Regions from separate parts of the Bradyrhizobium sp. PUT101 genome, predicted to be linked through region 2. Evidence: riboswitches for the same ligand, from Rfam matches in the RefSeq annotation. Region 2 holds a riboswitch; the other holds the start of a gene.
The links. A riboswitch is a leader RNA that binds a small molecule or an ion and turns the genes downstream of it on or off. The one in region 2 is predicted to bind S-adenosylmethionine.

Region 1 (4,767 bases), 1.2 Mb from region 2:
GCGGCGGCGGATAGCGGATCCAGGCCTTGGTGTCGCTCTCATACATGTATTCGACATGCACGCCGCCGATCCAGTTGGAGAGATAATGATATTGCGCGGCGGCCACCGCCAGCGGCAGATGGCTGAGGCCGAGCTTTTGCAAGCCAGGCAGAAAGCGCTCCTGCTGCTGACGGCGGAACACGCGGAAAACGAACTCCGCCGCATCCGCCGTGCCGCGCCGCGTCACTACGGTGAGGATCAGGCCGGTGAAATAGGCGTGGTAGAGGTCGGCGACCGCCCGCCAGCGTCGCCATTGCGCTTCCTGCGCGGTCTCTGTTTCGCTCCTCATGCTTGCTCCCGATGGATTTGTTGTGACGGACTGTGTCATTACGCGAGAGGCGACGCAACCGAGCCACGTGCGCGGCCGTCATGCCCGACCAGATCGGCGATCCAGAAAAGTTGCCGGATGAGCGACGCCATATCCGGATCCCTCCTCTGATCATCCCGGATATCGCTTCGCTCGTCTACGGCTTGGGGCAATCTCGATACGCTTTCATCGATTCGCTCGGCATGACGTTCAGGACCTTTCGTGTTAGATTTCTTACTTGTCCCGAGAACAAAGGCTATCGGATGCGCGCTATATCGCTGGCAGTTCTCCTGCTTCTGTCGCAGATCTTGCCGTTGCTTCCCGCATCGGCGGCGGACGAAGACAGCGCCGCCGGTCCACCGCCAGCACTGGCGCCGGGGCAACCGCCGCCGCTGCCCAGGCAAGGGCCACTCGCCGAGCCGCGCTCGCGGGATCAGGTCGGTTTTCCCGCGGCGCTGACAGCGTCGGTGATCCCGCCGGCAACGCCGCTTGCACCTGCGACGGTTGCGTTGGGACAGAAGCTGTTCTTCGACGCCCAGCTCTCGGGCGACGGCACCATCGCCTGTGCCACGTGCCACGATCCGGCACGCGCCTTCACCGACGGCAGGCCGGTGTCGATCGGCATCGATGGGCGCGCCGGCCAACGCAACGCCCCGACCGTGCTGAATGCGCTCTACAACAAGTCGCAGTTCTGGGACGGCCGCGTCGACACGCTGGAGCAGCAGGCGGCGCTTCCGATCACCAACGCTCTCGAGATGGGCTCGGCCAGCATCGGCGATGCCGTATCCAGGATCGCCGGCGACAAGGACTATCAGGCCCAGTTCATGCAGGCCTTCGGGCGCGGCGTCAACGAACAGGACATGTTGCGCGCCATTGCAGCCTATGAACGGACGCTCGCGTCCTTCGATTCGCCCTTCGATCATTTCATCGCTGGAGATGCGAATGCGATCAGCGATTCGGCCAAACGTGGTTGGGAATTGTTCAACAACAAGGCACGCTGCAATCTTTGCCATGCGCTGACGGATAAAGAGCGCGATCCAACTGTCTTCACCGATCACGATTTTCACAACATCGGCATCGGCATCCTTCGACATCGCGTCGGTGCGCTGGCGGAGCAGGCCGAGCGCGAACTGGCGCAGGGACGTGCACCGGATGTCGACAACGCGGCGATCGCGAACGAAATGTCGGTTCTGGGGCGCTTCCTGATCACCAAGCGGCCGGGCGACATTGCGTCCTTCAAGACGCCCGGCCTGCGAAATATCCTGGTGACCGCGCCCTACTTTCACGACGGATCGATAGGGACGCTGTGGGACGTCATGGACCACTACAACAAGGGCGACGGCGTCGCTGACGCATGGCTCGATGAGGACATCCAGCCGCTGGCGCTGACGGAGCCCGAGATCGACGACGTGGTGGCGTTGATGGCGGCACTGACCAGTCCGCAATACAAGGACGCCGGCGATAAGGAGTATGCGCGACAGCTCGCACTATCCAAGGTGAGCCGTCCGCAGCGCGATACGGCACGCGCCTTTGGTCCGAAGCCGCCACGACCGAAGCCGCCGTTTTGAGCCATGCTTCACGCGCAGCGCTTGCTGACACTTACACCCGAAAATGCTTGCTCAGCTTCAGGCCCTGCGCCTGGTAGTTCGAGCCGATGCGCTGGCCGTACATGGCGTCAGGGCGGGCGAGCATCTTTTCATAGACGAGGCGGCCGACGATCTGGCCGTGCTCGAGGATGAACGGCACTTCGCGCGAGCGCACCTCAAGCACGGCGCGTGCGCCCTGCCCGCCGGCGCCGGCATAGCCGAAGCCCGGGTCGAAGAATCCGGCATAGTGCACGCGGAACTCGCCGACCAGGGGATCGAACGGCACCATCTCCGCGGCGTAGTCGGGCGGCACCTGCACGGCTTCCTTGGACGCGAGGATGTAGAACTCGCCGGGATCGAGGATCAGGCTGCCGTCGGGGCGCGCCGAGATCGGCTCCCAGAAATCTTCCACGGCATAGCCGGAGCGGCGATCGACGTCGACGACACCGGTGTGGCGCTTGGCGCGATAGCCGACGAAACCGCTCGCCTTCTCGCCCGACAGATCCACCGATACAGCGACGCCGCCGGAGAGGTCGGCATCGTCGATATCGACGAGGCGCTCGGCGGCATGCAAGCCTTCGAGCTCGTCCGCGTTGAGGATCGCGTCACCGGTGCGGAAACGCACCTGCGACAGGCGCGAGCTCTCGCGCACCAGCACCGGAAAGGTCTTCGGGCTGATCTCGGCATAGAGCGGGCCATGATAGCCGGCGCCGATCATATCGAAGCGGCGGGTGCCGTCGGCGATCACGCGGGTGAAGACGTCGAGCCGGCCGGTCGAGCTCTTCGGGTTTGCGGCCGCGACGATTTCCGGCGGCAGCGCCAGGCTTTCCAGCAGTGGCACGATATAGACGCAGTTGGTCTCCAGCACCGCGCCGTCGGCGAGGCCGAACTCGTGCAGCTTCAATTCGTCAATGCGTTCGGCGACCGTGGCGCCGGGACCTGGCAGGAAGCTGGCGCGGACGCGATAGGCGATATCGCCCAGACGCAAATCGAGGCTCGCCGGCTGGATCTGGCTCTCGACGAAGTCGTATGCAGGCAGGATGAGCCCCGCTTCCGCCATCGCCGCGATCATGCGGTCGGGCAGGATACCATTGGCGTCGGCGGCGACCGTGAACGTCAACCGGGGGTCCTCATCAGGGCTCGCTTGCATCCCGACATGCGGGAAATATCAGCCTTTTACGGCTAGCCGATGGACGCCTTGACGGAAAGGGCATTGCGGAATATGAGCATCACTTATCCCGTGGTGATTTGAGCCGGCCGGCTTGCAGCCACGTTAAATAAGTCGCTAAACAGGCCGGGGACCTCTGTGATCCCGGCCAGTGGAGATATCCAGGCCGGTTTTTTTGTGACCGTTTGCGTATCGAATGGTCATGTCGGAGGGTCCTATGTCGAAGTCGTCTGCCAACTACCGTCCCGAAACCCGCCTGGTCCATTCCGGGACCCTGCGCTCGCAATTTGGCGAGACATCGGAGGCACTGTTCCTCACCCAAGGCTACGTCTACAACAGCGCCGAGGAGTGCGAGGCGCGGTTCAAGGGCGAGGACCCCGGCTTCATCTATTCGCGCTACTCCAACCCAACCATCGCGATGTTCGAGCGCCGCATGATCGAGCTCGAAGGCGCCGAAGCCGCCCGCTCGGCGGCAACAGGCATGGCCGCGGTGACGACCGCGATCCTCGCACCGCTCAAGGCCGGCGACCACGTCGTGGCTTCGCGCGCCCTGTTCGGCTCGTGCCTCTACGTCATCCAGGACCTGTTGCCGCGCTACGGCATCGAAACCACGCTGGTCGACGGGCTCGATCTCGACCAATGGCAGCGCGCGCTGAAGCCCAACACCAAGACGTTCTTCCTGGAGAGCCCGACCAATCCGACCCTCGACGTGCTCGACATCCCCGGGATCGCCGAGATCGCGCACAAGGGCGGCGCGCGGCTCGTGGTCGACAACGTGTTCGCAACTCCGATCTGGCAGAGCCCGCTCGCGCTAGGGGCCGACGTCGTCGTCTATTCCGCGACCAAGCATATCGACGGCCAGGGCCGGTGCCTGGGCGGCATCATCCTGTCGTCGGAAGCCTTCATCGCCGAGCACATCCACAATTTCATGCGCCAGACCGGCCCCTCGATCTCGCCGTTCAATGCCTGGGTCCTGCTCAAGGGCCTCGAGACGCTGGGCGTGCGCGTGCGCGCGCAGACCGATACCGCGGCGCGCATCGCCGACGTGCTGGCGAGCCATCCGAAGATCTCGCGGCTGGTCTATCCCGGCCGCGCCGATCATCCGCAGGCGGCGCTGGTAAAAAAGCAGATGCGCGGCGGCTCGACGCTGGTCGGCTTCGAGGTCAAGGGCGGCAAGGCGGCGGCGTTCCGCGTGCTCAACGAATTGAAGCTTGCGAAGATCTCGAACAATCTCGGCGACGCCAAGAGCCTCGTCACGCATCCGGCGACGACGACGCATCAGCGTCTCAAGCCGGAGGATCGTGCCACGCTCGGGATCAGCGAGGGGTTCATTCGCTTCTCCGCGGGGCTCGAACATGCCGACGACCTGATCGAGGATCTGATGGCGGCACTGGAGAAGGCGTGAGCTTCTCACCCTCCCCTGGAGGGGCCCTCCAGGGGAGGGTAAGCGAAGCCCTACATCGGCCGGTACGTCCGCACATCCGGCGGCACGTTCACCCCGAGCCTGATCTGGCCGACTGAACGGATGATGTCGTCACCCAGCAGCTGGGCGAAGCAGGCATAGCCCCAATCGTTCATGTGCAGGCCGTCGGCGATGACGAAGCCCTCGACCGGAATGGCCTGCTTCTCGTGCCAGTCGCGCATCACCTCGAAACGCGGGAAGATTC
Region 2 (4,767 bases):
CCAAGGACGACATCCGCATCTATTTCGAAGAGGCGGGTCAGGGAACGCCGATACTTTTTCTGCACGAGTTTGCGGCCGACTACACCAATTGGGAGCCGCAGATGCGCTACTTCTCGCGCGGCCATCGCTGCATCACCTATTCGGCGCGCGGCTATACGCCGTCGGACGTGCCTGACGGCGAGGTCTACACCTACACGCATTTCTACACCGATGCGCTCGCGGTGCTCGATCATCTCGGGATCGGTCGCGCCCATCTCGTGGGTCTGTCGATGGGCGCCTATTCCTCGCTTCAGATCGGATTGAACGCCCGGCAGCGCGCCTTGTCGATGACGCTCGCCGGCGTCGGCTCCGGCTCGGAGCTCGACAATCTCGACAATTGGCGCAAGCAGTGCCGCGCCAATGCCGAGCAGTTCGAGACATCAGGCTCTGTCGAAGTCGCAAAGATCACACGCGAGGCGCCGAGCCGGATTCCCTTCCTGGTGAAGGACCCGCGCGGCCACGCCGATTTCTATGCTGCGCTGGCACGGCACGACGCCAAGGGATCTGCCAATACGATGCGCGGCTTTCAGGGCGGCCGCCCCTCGATCTACACAATGACGGACGCGATCGCGAAGGTAGCAACGCCCGCGCTGATCATCTGCGGCGACGAGGACGATCCCTGCGTCGGGCCCAGCCTGTTCCTGAAGAAGCATCTGCCCGCGGCGGGCCTCGCGATGTTTCCGAAGTCGGGCCACGTGCTCAATCTCGAGGAACCCGCGCTGTTCAACGAGACGGTGGAGCGGTTCGTCACGTTGGTGGAAGCCGGACGCTGGCCGGTGCGCGATCCGCGGTCGCTGGTGGGGAACTGACACTTGCTGTCATTCCGAGGCGCTCGAAGAGCGAACCCGGAATCTCGAGATTCCGGGTTCGGCACTTCGTGCCGCCCCGGAATGACGCCTACGACGTCACTTCCCGCCGCCCCGGCTCAGCAAGAACACCGCCTGCTCGCCGAACATGTTCCACACCCACCAAGGCAGGTTCAGCGGCACTGGGCGGCCATAGAGATCGAGCGCGACCGAGCGCTCCATCTTGACGTTGATCTCGTCGCAGAGCTGCACGAAATCCTTGATGGTGCAGAAATGGATGTTGGCGGTGTCGTACCAGGTCGCCGGCAGGTTCTCCGTGCGCGGCATGTGGCCGCCGACCAGGAGCTGGAGCCGCATCTTCCAGAACCCGAAATTCGGGAACGACACGATGGCCCGGCGACCGATGCGCAGCAGGTTCTCCAGCACGACCTTCGGCTGCCGCGTCGCCTGCAGCGTCTGCGACAGGATCACGTAATCGAAGGCGTCATCGGGATAGTTGACGAGATCGGTGTCGGCATCGCCCTGCACCACCGCAAGCCCCTTGGCGACGCAGCGGTTGACGCCCTCGCGCGACAGCTCGATGCCGCGCCCGTCGATGCCGCGGGTCTCCAGCAGTTGAAGCAGGTCGCCCTCGCCGCAGCCGACGTCGAGCACCTTCGAACCCGGCTTGACCATCTCGGCGACCAGCAGATGGTCGGCGCGAAGCTGACCGGACTGCGCGGACGCGAGCCCCCCCAGCGGCAGCACTTCCTGGACAGACATCGCTAGCGGTCCTTGAGGGTGAGCCCGCGGGCCTTGCCTGCCGATTGCAGGAAGGCGCGGGAGATGTCGAAGAATTCGGGCACGTCGAGCAGGAAGGCGTCGTGGCCGCGATCGGTCTCGATCTCGGCGAACGACACCCGCGCGCTCGAGGCGTTCAGCGCGTGCACCAGCGCGCGCGATTCCGAGGTCGGGAAAAGCCAGTCGCTGGTGAAGGAGACCACGCAGAAGCGGGTCTGGATACCCGCAAACGCCTTCGCCAGCGCGCCGCCATGGTCGGCGGCGATGTCGAAATAGTCCATCGCGCGCGTCAGATAGAGATAGGAGTTGGCGTCGAAGCGTTCGACGAAGGACGAGCCCTGGTAACGCAGATAGCTTTCGACCTGGAAATCCGCGTCGAACGAGAAGGTCGGCAGCTCGCGGTCCTGCATACGCCGGCCGAACTTGCGATGCAGCGCCGCGTCCGAGAGATAGGTGATGTGCGCCGCCATCCGCGCCACCGCGAGCCCGCGATGCGGATGGATGCCATGATCGGCGTAAGCGCCGCCGTGCCAATCGGGGTCGGCCATCACGGCCTGGCGCCCGAGTTCGTGGAAGGCGATGTTCTGCGCCGAGTGCCGCGTCGCGCAGGCAATCGCCAGCGCGGAGAACACTCGGTCAGGATACGCCGCGGTCCATTGCAGCACCTGCATGCCGCCCATCGAGCCGCCAACGACGGCAAAGAGCGTGTCGATGCCGAGCCGGTCGATCAGCATCGCCTGCGCGCGCACCATGTCGGGGATGGTGATAACAGGAAAATCCAGGCCCCAGACCTTGCCGGTGGCGGGATTGATCGACGCCGGGCCGGTCGAGCCCATGCAGCCGCCGATCACGTTGGAGCAGATGATGAAGTAATGCTTGGGATCGATGGGCCGGCCGGGGCCGACAAGCGTCTCCCACCAGCCGGGCTTGCCGGTGACGGGATGCACATTGGCAACATGCTGATCGCCGGTCAGCGCATGGCAGATCAGAACGGCGTTGGAGCGATCGGCGTTGAGCTCGCCATAGGTCTGGTAGGCGATCTGGAACGGGGTGAGGTCGACGCCGCAATCGAGCCGCAGCGGCTGCTCGGTGCCGAACTGCGCGACCTGCGAGCTCGGATGATCCACCTCGTGCGACCGTTCGTCGGCGCTGATCGCAGGACTGGGTACAGACTTGACGCCAACCATCATCGACCTCATTTGCGACTGCCGTCAGACCGCCGCTGGAATCAGGCCATGAAAAACCCGGCCTGAACGATAGGTTCGGCCGGGATCGGAAGCGTCCCCGGCCTGTTTAGCGAGTTTTTTAACGTGGCTGCAAGCCGGCCGGCTCAAATGACCACGGAACAGGCAAAAGCTACCGTCTTGGGCGGTTTTCGTCAAGTCGCGGCCCGGGTCGACCTAATTCGTCTCTGTCTCATCGGCCAAAAAGGCCGTCATTTCTCTTTGCTTTCGCCGCCCCGACTGCCTAATCAGGATTGATCGCAGCGGTGACGGCCTTCCGAATTGTCTTGCCGATCCGCACTGGAACGTCCCTCAACAGCCCAAGCTCTTCAACAGTCCAAGCTCTTAAACAGTCCAAGTCAGATATGACCCAACGTCCGCCCGCGCCACCATCGCTCCAGGAATTGCGCAAGGAGATCGACGCGATCGACGAGAGCATGCATCGCCTCCTGATGCAGCGCGGCGACATCATCGACCGCCTGATCCAGGTGAAGCAGACCCAGGAGGTCGGCTCGGCGTTCCGCCCGGCGCGCGAGGCCGACATGATGCGCCACCTCGTGCAGCGTCATCGCGGCATCCTGCCGCTCGACACGGTCGAGAGCATCTGGCGTGTCATCATCGCGACGTTCACTTACGTGCAGGCGCCGTTCTCCGTCCATGCCGACATCTCCGCGAGCGAGCCGGCGATGCGCGATTCCGCGCGCTTCCATTTCGGCTTCACGGTGCCCTACGTCGCGCATTTCAGCGCGCAGGCTGCTGTCGAAGCGGTCGCAAAGTCCAAGGGTGATCTGGCGCTGGTCTCGGCAACGTCGAGCCGCACGCCCTGGTGGCTGGAGCTGGAAGCCGATGGCGCGCCGAAAATCATCGCGCGGCTGCCGTTCGTCGAACGCGCTGACCATCCGGCCGCATTGCCGGTGTTTACGATCTCGCGGGTCGCCGACAGCGCTTTGGTGACGGAGGTCGAGACCTTCAGCGTGCGCGTCTCCGGGTGGAACGCCGAGGTCGCGCGCGCCCTGTCGCCGCTCGCCGAGATCGTGGCGGTGCCCGATACCACCTTCGATGGCGCGGCGCTGCTGGTCTCGGTCACCAGCGCGACCAGCATCGACAAAGTCAGGGCTGCCCTGATCGAGGCGGGGGCCTCGGTGCGCTCCACGGCCCTCGTCGGCAGCCACGCAACGCGCTATACGGTGCCCCCGACCGGGGCGAAATCGTAAATCGCGCGCCCCGCCATTTCGGAGTTGAAGATGTCCCGCCCCGTGCCGAATCCCGGCATTCTCGATATTGCGCCCTACACCCCCGGCAAGAGCCCGGTGCCGGAGCCGGGCCGCAAGGTGTTCAAGCTCTCGGCCAACGAGACGCCGTTCGGGCCCTCGCCCAAGGCGATCGAGGCGTTCAAGCGCGTGGCGGATCATCTGGAGGACTATCCGGAAGGCACTTCGCGCGTGCTGCGCGAGGCGATCGGCCGCTCTTTCGGGCTCGATCCCAACCGCATCATCTGCGGTGCCGGTTCGGACGAGATCCTCAATCTGCTCGCCCACACCTATCTCAGCCACGGCGACGAGGCGATCTCCACCACGCACGGCTTCCTGGTCTACCCGATCGCGACGATGGCGGTCGGTGCCAAGAACGTCGTCGCGCAGGAGACCAACCTCACTGCTGATGTCGACGCCATCCTGAAGGCCGTGACGCCACGGACCAAACTGGTCTGGCTTGCCAACCCCAACAACCCGACCGGCACCTATCTGCCGTTCGACGAGGTCAAGCGGCTGCGCGCCGGCCTGCCCTCGCATGTGCTGCTGGTGCTCGATGCCGCCTATTCCGACTATGTCTCGCGCAACGACTACGAGATGGGAATCGAGCTCGTCGCCACCACCGAGAACACCGTGGTGACGCACACCTTCTCCAAGATCCACGGCCTG

Region 1: it holds a riboswitch for S-adenosylmethionine, as region 2 does, so the genes downstream of both, ACSHT2_RS18630 (O-succinylhomoserine sulfhydrylase) here and metX (homoserine O-acetyltransferase MetX) in region 2, are expected to answer to the same signal.

Annotation. Positions count from the first base shown of each region.
Region 1 covers NZ_CP197207.1:3,807,395-3,812,161, forward strand. Annotated here, with positions in the region: gene ACSHT2_RS18615 (hypothetical protein) at 1-328, opposite strand, end outside; gene ACSHT2_RS18620 (cytochrome-c peroxidase) at 610-1,914, shown strand; gene ACSHT2_RS18625 (2'-deoxycytidine 5'-triphosphate deaminase) at 1,946-3,082, opposite strand; SAM riboswitch at 3,163-3,242, shown strand; gene ACSHT2_RS18630 (O-succinylhomoserine sulfhydrylase) at 3,318-4,505, shown strand; gene ACSHT2_RS18635 (SGNH/GDSL hydrolase family protein) at 4,556-4,767, opposite strand, start outside.
Region 2 covers NZ_CP197207.1:4,969,371-4,974,137, reverse strand. Annotated here, with positions in the region: gene ACSHT2_RS23975 (alpha/beta fold hydrolase) at 1-848, shown strand, start outside; gene metW (methionine biosynthesis protein MetW) at 945-1,607, opposite strand; gene metX (homoserine O-acetyltransferase MetX) at 1,610-2,812, opposite strand; SAM riboswitch at 2,898-2,977, opposite strand; gene ACSHT2_RS23960 (chorismate mutase) at 3,214-4,062, shown strand; gene hisC (histidinol-phosphate transaminase) at 4,093-4,767, shown strand, end outside.